DNA from 2 places in the Priestia sp. GS2 genome. Region 2 is predicted to be linked to the other one. Evidence: a T-box and tRNA genes for the amino acid it is inferred to sense, from the RefSeq annotation. Region 2 holds a T-box; the other holds one or more tRNA genes.
The links. A T-box is a leader RNA that pairs with one kind of tRNA and senses whether it is charged. The one in region 2 lies ahead of trpS (tryptophan--tRNA ligase), so its partner is inferred to be a tRNA-Trp.

Region 1: it encodes a tRNA-Trp, which carries the amino acid that the T-box ahead of trpS (tryptophan--tRNA ligase) is inferred to sense. The anticodon was not compared.

What each region holds. Positions count from the first base shown of each region.
Region 1 is NZ_JAZGJX010000001.1:3,268,003-3,274,766, reverse strand. Features, by position in the region: rRNA gene V2145_RS16635 (23S ribosomal RNA) at 1-1,378, shown strand, start outside; rRNA gene rrf (5S ribosomal RNA) at 1,598-1,713, shown strand; tRNA gene V2145_RS16625 (tRNA-Asn) at 1,724-1,798, shown strand; tRNA gene V2145_RS16620 (tRNA-Ser) at 1,802-1,893, shown strand; tRNA gene V2145_RS16615 (tRNA-Glu) at 1,908-1,982, shown strand; tRNA gene V2145_RS16610 (tRNA-Val) at 2,001-2,076, shown strand; tRNA gene V2145_RS16605 (tRNA-Met) at 2,093-2,169, shown strand; tRNA gene V2145_RS16600 (tRNA-Asp) at 2,174-2,249, shown strand; tRNA gene V2145_RS16595 (tRNA-Phe) at 2,259-2,334, shown strand; tRNA gene V2145_RS16590 (tRNA-Thr) at 2,349-2,424, shown strand; tRNA gene V2145_RS16585 (tRNA-Tyr) at 2,434-2,517, shown strand; tRNA gene V2145_RS16580 (tRNA-Trp) at 2,524-2,597, shown strand; tRNA gene V2145_RS16575 (tRNA-His) at 2,607-2,682, shown strand; tRNA gene V2145_RS16570 (tRNA-Gln) at 2,690-2,764, shown strand; tRNA gene V2145_RS16565 (tRNA-Gly) at 2,773-2,847, shown strand; tRNA gene V2145_RS16560 (tRNA-Cys) at 2,863-2,936, shown strand; tRNA gene V2145_RS16555 (tRNA-Leu) at 2,955-3,043, shown strand; tRNA gene V2145_RS16550 (tRNA-Leu) at 3,073-3,154, shown strand; gene V2145_RS16545 (fructose-1,6-bisphosphatase) at 3,413-5,341, shown strand; tRNA gene V2145_RS16540 (tRNA-Gly) at 5,493-5,566, shown strand; gene V2145_RS16535 (B3/B4 domain-containing protein) at 5,690-6,355, opposite strand; gene queG (tRNA epoxyqueuosine(34) reductase QueG) at 6,466-6,764, shown strand, end outside.
Region 2 is NZ_JAZGJX010000001.1:3,053,912-3,060,675, reverse strand. Features, by position in the region: gene V2145_RS15545 (beta-glucoside-specific PTS transporter subunit IIABC) at 1-929, opposite strand, end outside; gene V2145_RS15540 (GntR family transcriptional regulator) at 1,146-1,856, shown strand; gene V2145_RS15535 (DUF2268 domain-containing protein) at 2,174-2,944, shown strand; gene V2145_RS15530 (YjbA family protein) at 3,141-3,890, shown strand; gene trpS (tryptophan--tRNA ligase) at 3,935-4,921, opposite strand; T-box leader at 4,978-5,176, opposite strand; gene V2145_RS15520 (peptide ABC transporter substrate-binding protein) at 5,713-6,764, shown strand, end outside.

The DNA.
Region 1 (6,764 bases), 210 kb from region 2:
TAAGGCTGAGCTGTGATGACGAGGGAAATATAGTACCGAAGTTCCTGATTCCACACTGCCAAGAAAAGCCTCTAGCGAGGCGGGAGGTGCCCGTACCGCAAACCGACACAGGTAGGCGAGGAGAGAATCCTAAGGTGATCGAGAGAACTCTCGTTAAGGAACTCGGCAAAATGACCCCGTAACTTCGGGAGAAGGGGTGCTCTGGTAGGGTGTATAGCCCGAGAGAGCCGCAGTGAATAGGCCCAGGCGACTGTTTAGCAAAAACACAGGTCTCTGCGAAGCCGCAAGGCGAAGTATAGGGGCTGACGCCTGCCCGGTGCTGGAAGGTTAAGAGGAGGGGTTATCCTTTGGGAGAAGCTCTGAATCGAAGCCCCAGTAAACGGCGGCCGTAACTATAACGGTCCTAAGGTAGCGAAATTCCTTGTCGGGTAAGTTCCGACCCGCACGAAAGGCGTAACGATCTGGGCACTGTCTCAACGAGAGACTCGGTGAAATTATAGTACCTGTGAAGATGCAGGTTACCCGCGACAGGACGGAAAGACCCCGTGGAGCTTTACTGTAGCCTGATATTGAATTTTGGTACAGCTTGTACAGGATAGGTAGGAGCCTGAGAAGCCGGAGCGCTAGCTTCGGTGGAGGCGTCGGTGGGATACTACCCTGGTTGTATTGAAATTCTAACCCGCAGCCCTGATCGGGCTGGGAGACAGTGTCAGGTGGGCAGTTTGACTGGGGCGGTCGCCTCCTAAAGAGTAACGGAGGCGCCCAAAGGTTCCCTCAGAATGGTTGGAAATCATTCGTAGAGTGTAAAGGCACAAGGGAGCTTGACTGCGAGACCTACAAGTCGAGCAGGGACGAAAGTCGGGCTTAGTGATCCGGTGGTTCCGCATGGAAGGGCCATCGCTCAACGGATAAAAGCTACCCCGGGGATAACAGGCTTATCTCCCCCAAGAGTCCACATCGACGGGGAGGTTTGGCACCTCGATGTCGGCTCATCGCATCCTGGGGCTGTAGTCGGTCCCAAGGGTTGGGCTGTTCGCCCATTAAAGCGGTACGCGAGCTGGGTTCAGAACGTCGTGAGACAGTTCGGTCCCTATCCGTCGTGGGCGTAGGAAATTTGAGAGGAGCTGTCCTTAGTACGAGAGGACCGGGATGGACACACCGCTGGTGTACCAGTTGTCTTGCCAAAGGCATCGCTGGGTAGCTATGTGTGGACGGGATAAGTGCTGAAAGCATCTAAGCATGAAGCCCCCCTCAAGATGAGATTTCCCATAGCGCAAGCTAGTAAGATCCCTGAAAGATGATCAGGTTGATAGGTCAGAGGTGGAAGCACGGCGACGTGTGTAGCTGACTGATACTAATCGATCGAGGACTTAACCAAATTAGAAAAGCGAAGGCGACTGTTCAATTGTGAAAGGCGTTGGAGCTTCTGATAGGGAAACCGCTTTTTGGTTTCAATAACAGAAGTGAAACGACCGAACAATTAGGAGCCGTAGCTAGACAGTAAACTTAGTACTCAGCAAAATGTTATCTAGTTTTGAAAGAATAAAAACTCAAAAAAGTCTTGATTTCTTTCGAAAATGTTGTATAATATAATATGTCTGGTGGCGATAGCAGAGAGGTCACACCCGTTCCCATGCCGAACACGGAAGTTAAGTTCTCTAGCGCCGATGGTAGTTGGGACTTTGTCCCTGTGAGAGTAGGACGTTGCCAGGCTTTATAAGATTCCACAGTAGCTCAGTGGTAGAGCAATCGGCTGTTAACCGATCGGTCGTAGGTTCGAGTCCTACCTGTGGAGCCATTTGGAGAGCTGTCCGAGTGGCCGAAGGAGCACGATTGGAAATCGTGTAGGCGGTTAACGCTGTCTCAAGGGTTCAAATCCCTTGCTCTCCGCCATTTACTTATTAAATGGCCCGTTGGTCAAGTGGTTAAGACACCGCCCTTTCACGGCGGTAACACGGGTTCGAATCCCGTACGGGTCACCATTATTCTTATACATAGTTGGAGGATTAGCTCAGCTGGGAGAGCACCTGCCTTACAAGCAGGGGGTCGGCGGTTCGATCCCGTCATCCTCCACCATTTACATTCTTATCATCGCGGGGTGGAGCAGTCTGGTAGCTCGTCGGGCTCATAACCCGAAGGTCGCAGGTTCAAATCCTGTCCCCGCAACCAAAGTGGTCCCGTGGTGTAGCGGTTAACATGCCTGCCTGTCACGCAGGAGATCGCGGGTTCGATTCCCGTCGGGACCGCCATTATAAGAAGGCTCGGTAGCTCAGTTGGTAGAGCAAAGGACTGAAAATCCTTGTGTCGGCGGTTCGATTCCGTCCCGAGCCACCATCTTATGAAAACATGCCGGTGTAGCTCAACTGGTAGAGCAACTGACTTGTAATCAGTAGGTTGGGGGTTCAAGTCCTCTTGCCGGCACCATGTTTTTCTGGAGGGGTAGCGAAGTGGCTAAACGCGGCGGACTGTAAATCCGCTCCTTCGGGTTCGGCAGTTCGAATCTGCCCCCCTCCACCATCTTATAGGGGTATAGTTTAAAGGTAGAACTACGGTCTCCAAAACCGTCAGTGTGGGTTCGATTCCTACTACCCCTGCCAATTAACACGGCGATTGTGGCGAAGTGGTTAACGCATCGGATTGTGGTTCCGACATTCGTGGGTTCGATTCCCATCAGTCGCCCCATTTTTATTGGGCTATAGCCAAGCGGTAAGGCAACGGACTTTGACTCCGTCATGCGTTGGTTCGAATCCAGCTAGCCCAGCCATATAATATGCGGAAGTAGTTCAGTGGTAGAACACCACCTTGCCAAGGTGGGGGTCGCGAGTTCGAACCTCGTCTTCCGCTCCATATTTTGAATAAAGTGGCGGCATAGCCAAGTGGTAAGGCAGAGGTCTGCAAAACCTTTATCACCGGTTCAAATCCGGTTGCCGCCTCCATTATTCACAATAAGTCCTGCCGGGGTGGTGGAATTGGCAGACACACAGGACTTAAAATCCTGCGGTAGGTGACTACCGTGCCGGTTCAAGTCCGGCCCTCGGCACCATTTATATTATTTCTGCCTTTTTTTATTTTGCCAGTGTGGCGGAATTGGCAGACGCGCACGACTCAAAATCGTGTTCCTTCGGGAGTGTCGGTTCGACCCCGACCACTGGTATTAGTTTTTACATAAACGGTAATAAAGTCAAGACTTCAACATCTCTGTTGAAGTCTTTTTTGTTTTCTTTATTTACTCAACCGCTTAAATGTTATGGCAGGTTAAATAAAATTTGTAAATTAGTTAACAAAATGTAATTCATCTCTCTAGAAGTCGAGTCTGAAGAGGTGTACAATAAGTACTAAAGATTAAAGACTCATGCAGTAAGCATATTTCGCTGCTGAGGTGATAAGTTAGTGTGAAAGGGGATACATAGTTTTGAACGTAAATTATTTAGATTTACTGGCTAAGAAGTACGATACGGAAGAGAAAGTTGTCACGGAAATTATTAATCTAGAAGCAATTCTTAATTTACCAAAAGGAACAGAGCACTTTGTAAGTGATTTACACGGCGAGTATCAGGCCTTTCAGCACGTATTACGAAATGGGTCAGGAAACGTAAAAGAAAAGATTAAAGATTTATTTAAGGATACTTTATCTCAACAAGAAATCAATGAATTTGCGACGCTTGTTTACTATCCAGAAGAGAAGCTGAAGATTATCAAGGCAAACTTTACTCGCAAGCAAGAGCTACGTGATTGGTATACGACAATGATTAATCGCATGCTTGATTTAGTGTTGTATGCATCATCGAAGTATACACGTTCAAAGGTACGTAAAGCCCTACCGGAGCAGTTTGCTTATATCATTGAAGAGCTTTTATATAAAACAGATGAATTCACGAATAAAGAGCATTATTATCATAAAATTGTGCAGCAAATCATTTCGTTAGGACAAGCTGATAAACTTATCTCGGGACTGGCCTATACAATTCAGCGTTTGGTTGTCGATCATTTGCATGTCGTTGGAGATATTTATGATCGTGGTCCCGAGCCTGATAAAATCATGGAAACTCTTATTAACTATCATTCTGTCGATATTCAGTGGGGAAACCATGACGTTCTTTGGATTGGAGCTTTTGCAGGTTCGAAAGTATGCTTAGCCAATATTGTTCGTATTTGTGCACGTTACAATAACTTAAATATTATTGAAGATGCGTATGGTATTAACTTACGACCGCTTCTAAACTTAGCAGAAAAATATTATGATGATAATCCTGCTTTCCGCCCAAAAGAAAATGTAGGTTCGCAACTATCTGAACATGAGCGTTTACAGATTACAAAAATTCATCAGGCTATCGCAATGATTCAGTTTAAACTTGAAATGCCAATTATTAAAAGACGCCCGTATTTTAATATGTCAGAGCGACTATTGCTTGAAAAAGTTAACTATGAAACAAATGAAATTACACTTGGAGATAAAACGTATCCTATTGAAAACGGATGTTTTGCAACTGTGAACTCTGAAAATCCACAAGAACTCTTAGAGGAAGAGGAGCAGGTTATTGAGAAATTATTGTTTTCAGTTCAACATTCTGAAAAGCTAGCAAGACATATGAACTTTCTTATGAATAAAGGAAATCTTTATCTAAAATATAACGGTAACTTACTTATCCATGGGTGTATTCCTTTAGATGAAGAAGGAAATATGGAAAAGATGACGATTGAAGGCAAGTCTTATTCTGGTCGTCAGCTGTTAGATGTGTTTGAGCAATATTTACGCTCTGCTTTCGCCCATCCGGATCAGACGGATGATTTAGCAACTGATATGGTTTGGTATTTATGGACAGGTGAATATTCATCGTTATTTGGAAAACGAGCGATGACGACGTTTGAGCGCTATTTTATTAAAGAGAAAGCAACGCATAAAGAAAAGAAAAATCCATATTATTACCTTCGTGAAAAAGAGGATATGTGTCGTCGAATATTAGCTGATTTTGGGTTAAATCCAGACCATGGTCATATTATTAATGGTCACACGCCTGTGAAAGAAATAGAGGGTGAAAATCCTGTTAAAGCAAATGGCAGAATGATTGTCATTGATGGTGGATTTTCAAAAGCATATCAATCACAAACTGGAATTGCAGGATATACGTTATTGTCTAATTCTTACGGCATGCAGTTAGTTGCTCATAAGCACTTTAACTCTAAAAAAGATATCTTATTGGACGAAGCTGATGTACTATCCGTTAAGCGACTGGTTGATAAAGAGTTAGAAAGAAAAATGGTAAAAGAAACAAATGTAGGTGAACAGATATTAGAAGAAATTTCAGTTTTAAAAGCTTTAAGAGATTATCAATATAGCTAAGAAATGTGCTTTGCAAGATGGCTTGCAAAGCACATTTTTTATAGAAAATTAATAGTTCGTTAATATCTTCACATAAATTTAATAGAAGGGTTGCAATTCATGTCGAAAGGTATTATAATTAATGTTGTTAAGAGATAATACAACTTTATCTGCGGGTGTAGTTTAATGGTAAAACCTCAGCCTTCCAAGCTGATGTCGTGAGTTCGATTCTCATCACCCGCTCCATACATATTGTGATCACAACGCAGTATCTTGTTTACCAAAAACAAGGTGTTGCGTTTTTTATATTTTTAAGGTTATAGTGAATGAAAAAAGACGTTTATCTACTATAGATAAACGTCTTTGTGATTAGTTGATAAGCGAATAGGAAGCTTCTCCACCATGAATTTGTGTAAACATAGTGCTCAGAGAATCAGTTAGTTTTAAAGAGCTTTCATTGGATAGAGAAGGTTTTAAGAAGATGATTTGAAGTGCTTCAGACGTCTGTTCAGAAACGGGAGCTCGATTGGAGTCCACATAAGGACTTCCGAATGGACCTTTTTCATCTGATAATACAATTTTATTATGCAGAGATACTTCTCGACCATTAATTGCACGATAGCTTTCATCTTCATTCCCAAGACGTAACGAAATGTTTCCTTTTAAACAGCTTTTATCGTAAATGCCTAAAGGTACTTCGTATTGAAGAGAAAAGAAGTTATTTAAGTCTACAGCTGAATTAATGGTCGGCAAGTACGTTTGTTTTTGAATTCGACGAAATAATGCTTCAATTGAGGGACGATATTTGCTTGGGTCCGTTCCAAACTCCTTAAACACGCTTCTCCATTCTTTAATTCCTTCAAAAGAAGTGATGGCTTTATCTTGTAAATCAAAATAAATTGATTCTTGAAAGAGTCGTAATCTGCCTTTTAACATTTGTGGAGCTTCGCTTACTTCAATATTTTGATATTGAATAATACCTAGTTTAATATCATTATTTTTTTCTTTGATTTCTGATGAAATAATAACGTTCATATAAAATACCACCTTTTCATTTGTAAGTTATGTATAGAGTAGAATTGTTCCAGTGAAAATGATAATAAAAGCAATTCTACGCATTGAATTTTAAAAGGAGAATAGCATAAATGGATTTTCAACAGTTAAAAAAAGAAGTAATTGCCTATAGTAAAGAGATAGGTATTGATAAAATTGGTTTTGCTAGTGCGTCAACATTTGAGACGTTAAAAGATCGCTTATTAAAACAACAAGAATTAGGCTACGCTTCAGGGTTTGAAGAACCTGATATTGAGAAACGTACGAATCCAACGCTCCTGGTTCCAAAAGCGAAGTCAATCATTGCCATTGCTCTTGCATATCCTTCTAAAATGCCTGGTGCACCAAGAAGTACAAAAGAAGACCGAAGAGGCATTTTTTGTCGTGCTTC
Region 2 (6,764 bases):
CCCCAATGGACGCCAAAAATAACGATTGCTTGCCAAAAACCTCCGATAATTGCTCCGGCTAAAGCAGGGACATTTTCTGCTAAAAAGTTGTATCCGTTTGCAATTCCATTAGCTCCCATTGTTGAAGCTGGACCAATTAACAAGATTGTTAGAGGAACCATGATGACCATGCACAGCAATGGTACAAATAATGGTCGAACGATAACGTTAATTTGCTTATTTAAGAACTTCTCAACATAAGACAAAATCCAAACTAAAAATAACGGTGGTAAAACAGAAGACGTATACACAGTTTCTGTTAAAGGTAAATTTAAAAACGTAATAGTATTCCCGTCTGCGATGCTTGCTGCCATTTCTGCCCATGTCGGACTAACGAGCGCAGCGCAACAAGCAACTGCAATATACATGTTTGTTTTAAAATGCTTGGATGCGGTAATGGCAATAAAGATTGGTAGAAAAGTGAATGGGGCCCAAGATAAAAAGCTCAATACTTGGTAAGTCCCGGTCGCGGCAAAGCTTTCCCAAGCCAAGTTAACTAAAATAAGCGTCCCTTGCAAAATACCCGCAGCAGCCAAAATATAAATAAAAGGTGCGAATACTGCGGACATAGTCGCAATAATTCGGTTTAAAATAGTTCCTTTATTCTCCTGAGATTCTTCATTTGTTTCAATATTGACTAAGCCGATAAATTCGTCATATACTTCCCCGACGTGTTGACCAATAACCACTTGAAATTGTCCGCTGTTTTCAACGACTGTAATAACGCCAGGCATTGCAGCAACCTTACGCTTAGCATCTGATTGCGATCGTTTTAATACAATTCGAAGCCGAGTTGCGCAGCGAGTCGCGCTAATGATGTTATCTTCACCACCAACTGCTTCCACAATATCTCCTGCAAGCTTACGGTAATCTCTTATTTTTCCCCCCATATAAATCTCCCTTTCGATTTAGTATACGCTTACATTATAATTGTATCGATACAATTTATCAATACATAAATAATTATATTGTATATATATAATGGGTGGAGTAATTCTTTTTTCTTTTATGATATAATTGTCGTACAATAAATTTAGAAAAAATATTTTGGGTAAGAACTTTACTAAAGCTTGTGGAAAATAGTCTAAGTTAAAGAGGAATGTTGTATGGTTAAGTATCAACAAATTGCAATTCACATTGAAAAGTATATTGAAGAGAATAAGCTTCAACAGGGAGATAAGCTGCCGGTATTAGAAGATTTAATGACAAAGTTTACCGTTAGCAAGAGCACAATTACTAAAGCATTGGATTTATTAGAGAAAAAAGGCGTTGTGTTTCAAGTTCGAGGGAGCGGTATTTTTGTAAGAAGACATAGACGAAAAGGCTATATTAGTTTGCTTTCAAATCAAGGGTTTACAAGTGAATTAGAAGGTTTTCGTTTAACATCTGAAGTCTTGGAGTTAGAAGTAAGAAAACCAACTCAAGAGGTAGCACTTAACTTAAATATTGATGTAGAGGAAGATGTTTACTATATCAAGCGAATTCGTTATATCAATGGGCAAGCGTTATGTTTGGAAGAGTCTTTTTATAATAAAAACATTGTTACATATTTGAATAAAGAGATTGTATCAGAGTCTATTTTTAACTATCTTCAAGAAGCATTGGGATTAAGGATTGGATTTTCAGATTTGTACGTGCATGTTGGGAAGCTAACAGAAGAGGTAGCTCATCATTTAAAACTTTACAAGGATGATCCCGCAATGTCTATTGAAACTGTGTTTCATTTAGCAAATGGTCAGCCTTTCGATTTTTCAAAGGTAACGTATAACTATCAGCAATCCCAGTTCTTTATTCAAGCAACTACTCATATTTTTTAAGATGAAAAGAGGCTGGTACATAAGTAATTCAGCTAATGATAAACCTAAGCGATTGAGAGTTTCTCACTTTTATTCGTTTAGGTTTTTTATTGGTTGTGAAAATGATTTTGGAAACACAGAGGAATGAAGCGAGCGGCCGTAGTGCAATGAAACAAACATGTTCTGACAACGTAAAGAAGTGAGAAAAGGGAGTCTTCGTCTGGTTGAAGATTTGTTTTGTTATATCCCAGCTTCTTTTTTATGCTTAAATATAGAGACCAAAAAAACGTCTACTACATAAGATGAAAGCGACAGTAATTTAAATTGAAGGTGATATAATGCCGATTGTCGCTACGTTAAAATGGACAAATGAAAAGGAAGTTGTGACCCGCCTTGAACGCTATTTTAAAGGTTTATCAAAAGACAAATTCTTAGATGTTTTAGTCGGATATGGGATGTGTCCACCTTCATCAACCTTCATGAGTGAATTGAAAAAAATAGGGGAAAGGCGTACTCTATGGAAAAAGATAAAGAGAAAATTTGAACTCTTGAAGCATGAGTGGGGAGGGCCAGATATACCGGTATTTTTGCTGCCCAGCAATCCTCATAATCATAAAATGCAAAGGGAATTTCATGGTAGAGCAGGAGTAGCGTTTACAGATAAAATCTTCGTACTGCTCACTACTCAAACGACTGATGAAGAAGTCCTCTCTGTTTTGACACATGAATATCATCATGCTTGTCGGTTAATGCAGATGAAAAAAAGTGATCGAACTATTACGTTGTTAGATGCTATGCTGATGGAAGGCTTAGCTGAATTGGCCGTAAACGAGTATTGTGGAAAAGCATATCTAGCGCCTTGGACAGCTTATTATACGTATGAAGAAGTAAAAAGGTTTTGGAACAAGTATGTAGAGGAATATATAAAATTAACACCTCGTGATAAAAAATACGATGATTTATTATATGGTCATAAGTGGTACCCAACAATGCTAGGGTACAATATCGGCTATCAAATGATTAACAAAATATCTCAGCAGTTTGGATATAACACAAAACAATTTTTTCAGCTTACATCAGAAGAAATTTTAAGTAAATCAACTTTTTAAAATGAAATCGATATATGTGTTTGTCAGAAGGTCTGACAAACACATTATATAATAGTAGAAACTTGAAAAAAGAAAGAAAATAACGATACAAAAAGCTTTGAAAAAATTAGAAAGAAAATAGTATGTTTTGGAATAAAACTTCCTTTGTCTGCCTATACTGAGGGGTAACAAACAGTTAGTAAGTGAGGGGTAAAAAATGCTATATCTTCATGATGTATGGGTTAATTGGTTTGAAGGCGAAGAAAATGGTTACAATGTTTGTCATTTTCATGAATGGCGAAAAGATGATTGTGTGGAGTTGCTAGATCAAGCGCCGTTGTTAAAAGTAAGTCCTTTATTATTCAGTTATATTGAAAATGATCTTTCCGAATTACCTCAACAGTTACTACAAGATGTTTATCAAAAAGCTTATATTCGGAAAAATCATGAGCGTACGCAAGTAGAGTATTGCTTTATTGTAACAGATGGAACGAATATCCTGGCAGTAGATACAATGGGGTATCAAATTCCAATTCGTAAAAGCAGGCTTATTCCAAGACAGGAACAGCTGGTGTATGAAATGATTGCTGATCAAGAAGTAATCGATTATAAATTTACAGAATCTGAATTGGTGGGCAAAGAATATCATATTTTATCGCCATCACCTGTAACAATGAGTGGGTTAACTCGAAAAGAGCGTCAGTTAAAACAGCTGTTGTTTATGGCATTAGATCAATTACATACAACGAAAAACACAGCTCAAATTCGCTATTGGTATACAGAGTGGAATCCAACGGAATACGAAGAAATTCAAATTATGTCATTTGAAGACGTCTGGTCCAAGCTCTATGAAGAAACAAAGCGAGGATGGTCATCAAAGCACAGGCAATTATGTGAGCATCTAATTAAAGGACAACCTTTCTTTGAAAAGCTTTGGGAAATTGAGCAAGAGCCAAAAGTAAATTAAAAAAGCTGTGCAGGTTTTCCTGCACAGCTTTTTTATCATGTGTTTTATCGTTTGCGTCCTAGTCCCATAGCATTGCGCATTTTACGCAACATTTTATTAGCTACGAAATTCGCTTTTTCAGCACCAGCATCTAGTATCTGGTCTAACTCTTCTGAATCAATTAGTTCATAGTAACGCTGCTGAATCGGTGCAAGTGCTTCTACAACAACTTTTGCTGTGTCCGCTTTAAAGTCACCGTATCCTTTTCCATCATACATTCTTTCGATTTCCTCAATCGATACATTTCCAAGGATTGAATAAATACTCATTAAGTTTGAAATTCCAGGCTTGTTTTCTTTGTCAAAACGTACGATGCCTTCTGAATCCGTAACAGCACTTTTAATTTTCTTTTCAATAACTTTTGGCTCATCCAGAATGGTAATGAACGCTTTTTGGTTTGGATCTGATTTACTCATTTTTTTCGTTGGTTCTTGAAGAGACATCACACGCGCTCCTACCTTCGGAATGCGCACTTCAGGAATTGTAAAGATATCATTGTATTTTTTGTTGAAGCGTTCAGCTAAGTCGCGCGTTAATTCTAAATGCTGCTTCTGGTCCTCACCAACAGGTACTAGATCTGTTTTGTATAGTAAGATATCGGCTGCCATCAAAGGTGGGTAAGTTAATAATCCTGCTGAAACAGCTTCTTTTCCAGCAGATTTATCTTTGAACTGCGTCATGCGCTCAAGCTCACCGATATAAGCAACGCATTGAAGCATCCATCCCGCTTCAGTGTGAGCTGGAACTTCTGATTGAATAAACAGCGTTGACTTTGTTGGATCGATACCAACTGCAATGTAAAGCGCAGCCAGGCTACGAATATTTTTTCGTAGAGCGAGTCTATCTTGCGGTACTGTAATGGCATGCTGGTCAACAATACAAAAATGACAGTTATAGTCATCTTGTAGCTCGACAAATTGTTTCATTGCTCCGATATAGTTTCCTAGTGTAATTGTACCGCTTGGCTGTATGCCTGAAAAAATAGTTTGCATAGCGTACTTCCTTTCTTTTTTTGAAAATAAAAAAGGTTTATGCAAGCCTAGCCGGAGCTAGGGACGCATAAACCGTGGTACCACCCTAATTAGATTACAAAGTAATCATCTTCATTTACATAACGCCAATTAGCGTTCAAGCTTTGCACTTGAAAGCTCCAAAGTCCATTCCATAGGCTTCACTGTTTGTTTACACCAACCACAAACTCTCTAAAAATGAAGGAACTATGTACTATTCTTTTTCATCGCTTTACAGTATGAAATTTTTCAGTTTGTAGTCCATTATAACGCGATTTTTAAAAAAATTAAACCGAAATCCTAAAAAAAAACATTTGCAAGTAAATCATTTTATGCTATATTTTTTGTAACATTATTGCAATATCTATTCTACAAAAAAGATTTTAGATGTCTGACAAGAAGTCATAATCCTCATAAAACCGGCTTTTGTAGGGTGTATCAAAAAAATACCAGTAAATAATAGTATTGCAATAAATTTTTAAAATATTTATAATAGGCGTAACAAACATATTTTTTACAAAGATATTACAATATCTTAATTTTTCAGAAAATATAAAATAGAAAATGTTTTATTACAACTAAGTAGCACGTCTTTTCTTACTAAATGGCATACATATAAACGCATGTACCACCGTTTTAAGAATTAAGGCATTCTTTTTGCTACAGGGGCTTTAATGCTCTACCAGGTGAAAAACTTTCTGACTATTTTGTATTGAAAAATGATTAAAAATTATGTTTGTCAGTCATACAATTCCAATGGGGGGTAAGATTCAATGAAGAAAAGATTATCCATTCTTTTCAGCATGCTGCTGGTAATGAGTCTTTTCTTGGCTGCGTGTGGATTCGGCGGTAGCGATTCTGGTAGCAGCAAAGACAAAGAAGGTGGAAGTGGCGACGGCTCAAAAGAGCAAGCACTTCGCGTAAACATTAACACAGAACCATTCTCTTTAAATCCAGGTTTAGCAAACGATAGCGTATCTGGTAACGTATTACGTCAAACATTTGAAGGTTTAACTCGTTTAGATAAAGACGGGAAGCCTACAGAAGCAATGGCAGAGTCAATCGATGTAAGTGAGGATAAATTAACTTACACATTCAAAATCCGTGAAGATGCAAAATGGACAAACGGTGACCCTGTAACAGCACAAGATTTCGAATATGCTTGGAAATGGGTTTTAGATGCTAAGAACGAATCACAATATGCTGAAATGATGTACTACTTAAAAGGTGGAGAAGCAGCACACAAAGGTGAAGGAAGCATCGATGATGTCGGTGTTAAAGTCGTAGATGATAAAACTTTAGAGGTAACGTTAGATCACGTAACTCCATATTTCTTAGAGTTAACAGCATTCTATACGTACTTCCCTGTTAACAAAAAAGTTGCTGAAGCAAACGACAAATGGTACACAGATGCTGGTGAGAACTACGTATCAAACGGACCATTCAAAATGACTGAGTGGAAGCACAACGATGAAATCGTATTAGAAGCAAACGACACTTACTGGGATAAAGACACAGTAAAACTTGAAAAAATCAATATGTATATGATTAACGATCCAAATACTGGACTTTCAATGTTTGATAAAGGTGAACTTGATTGGGCTGGTAGTCCATTAGGTACATTACCTACTGATGCAATTCCTCAGTTAAAAGAAAAAGGTAACCTGAATATTGAAGTGAAAACGGGTACTTACATGTACAAGTTTAACACTCAAGAAAAAGCTTTAAGTAATGCAAAAGTTCGTAAGGCATTAACTTACGCAATTGATCGTAAAGCGATTGTAGAAAACGTTACAAAAGCTGAGCAAGTTCCAGCATTAGCAAT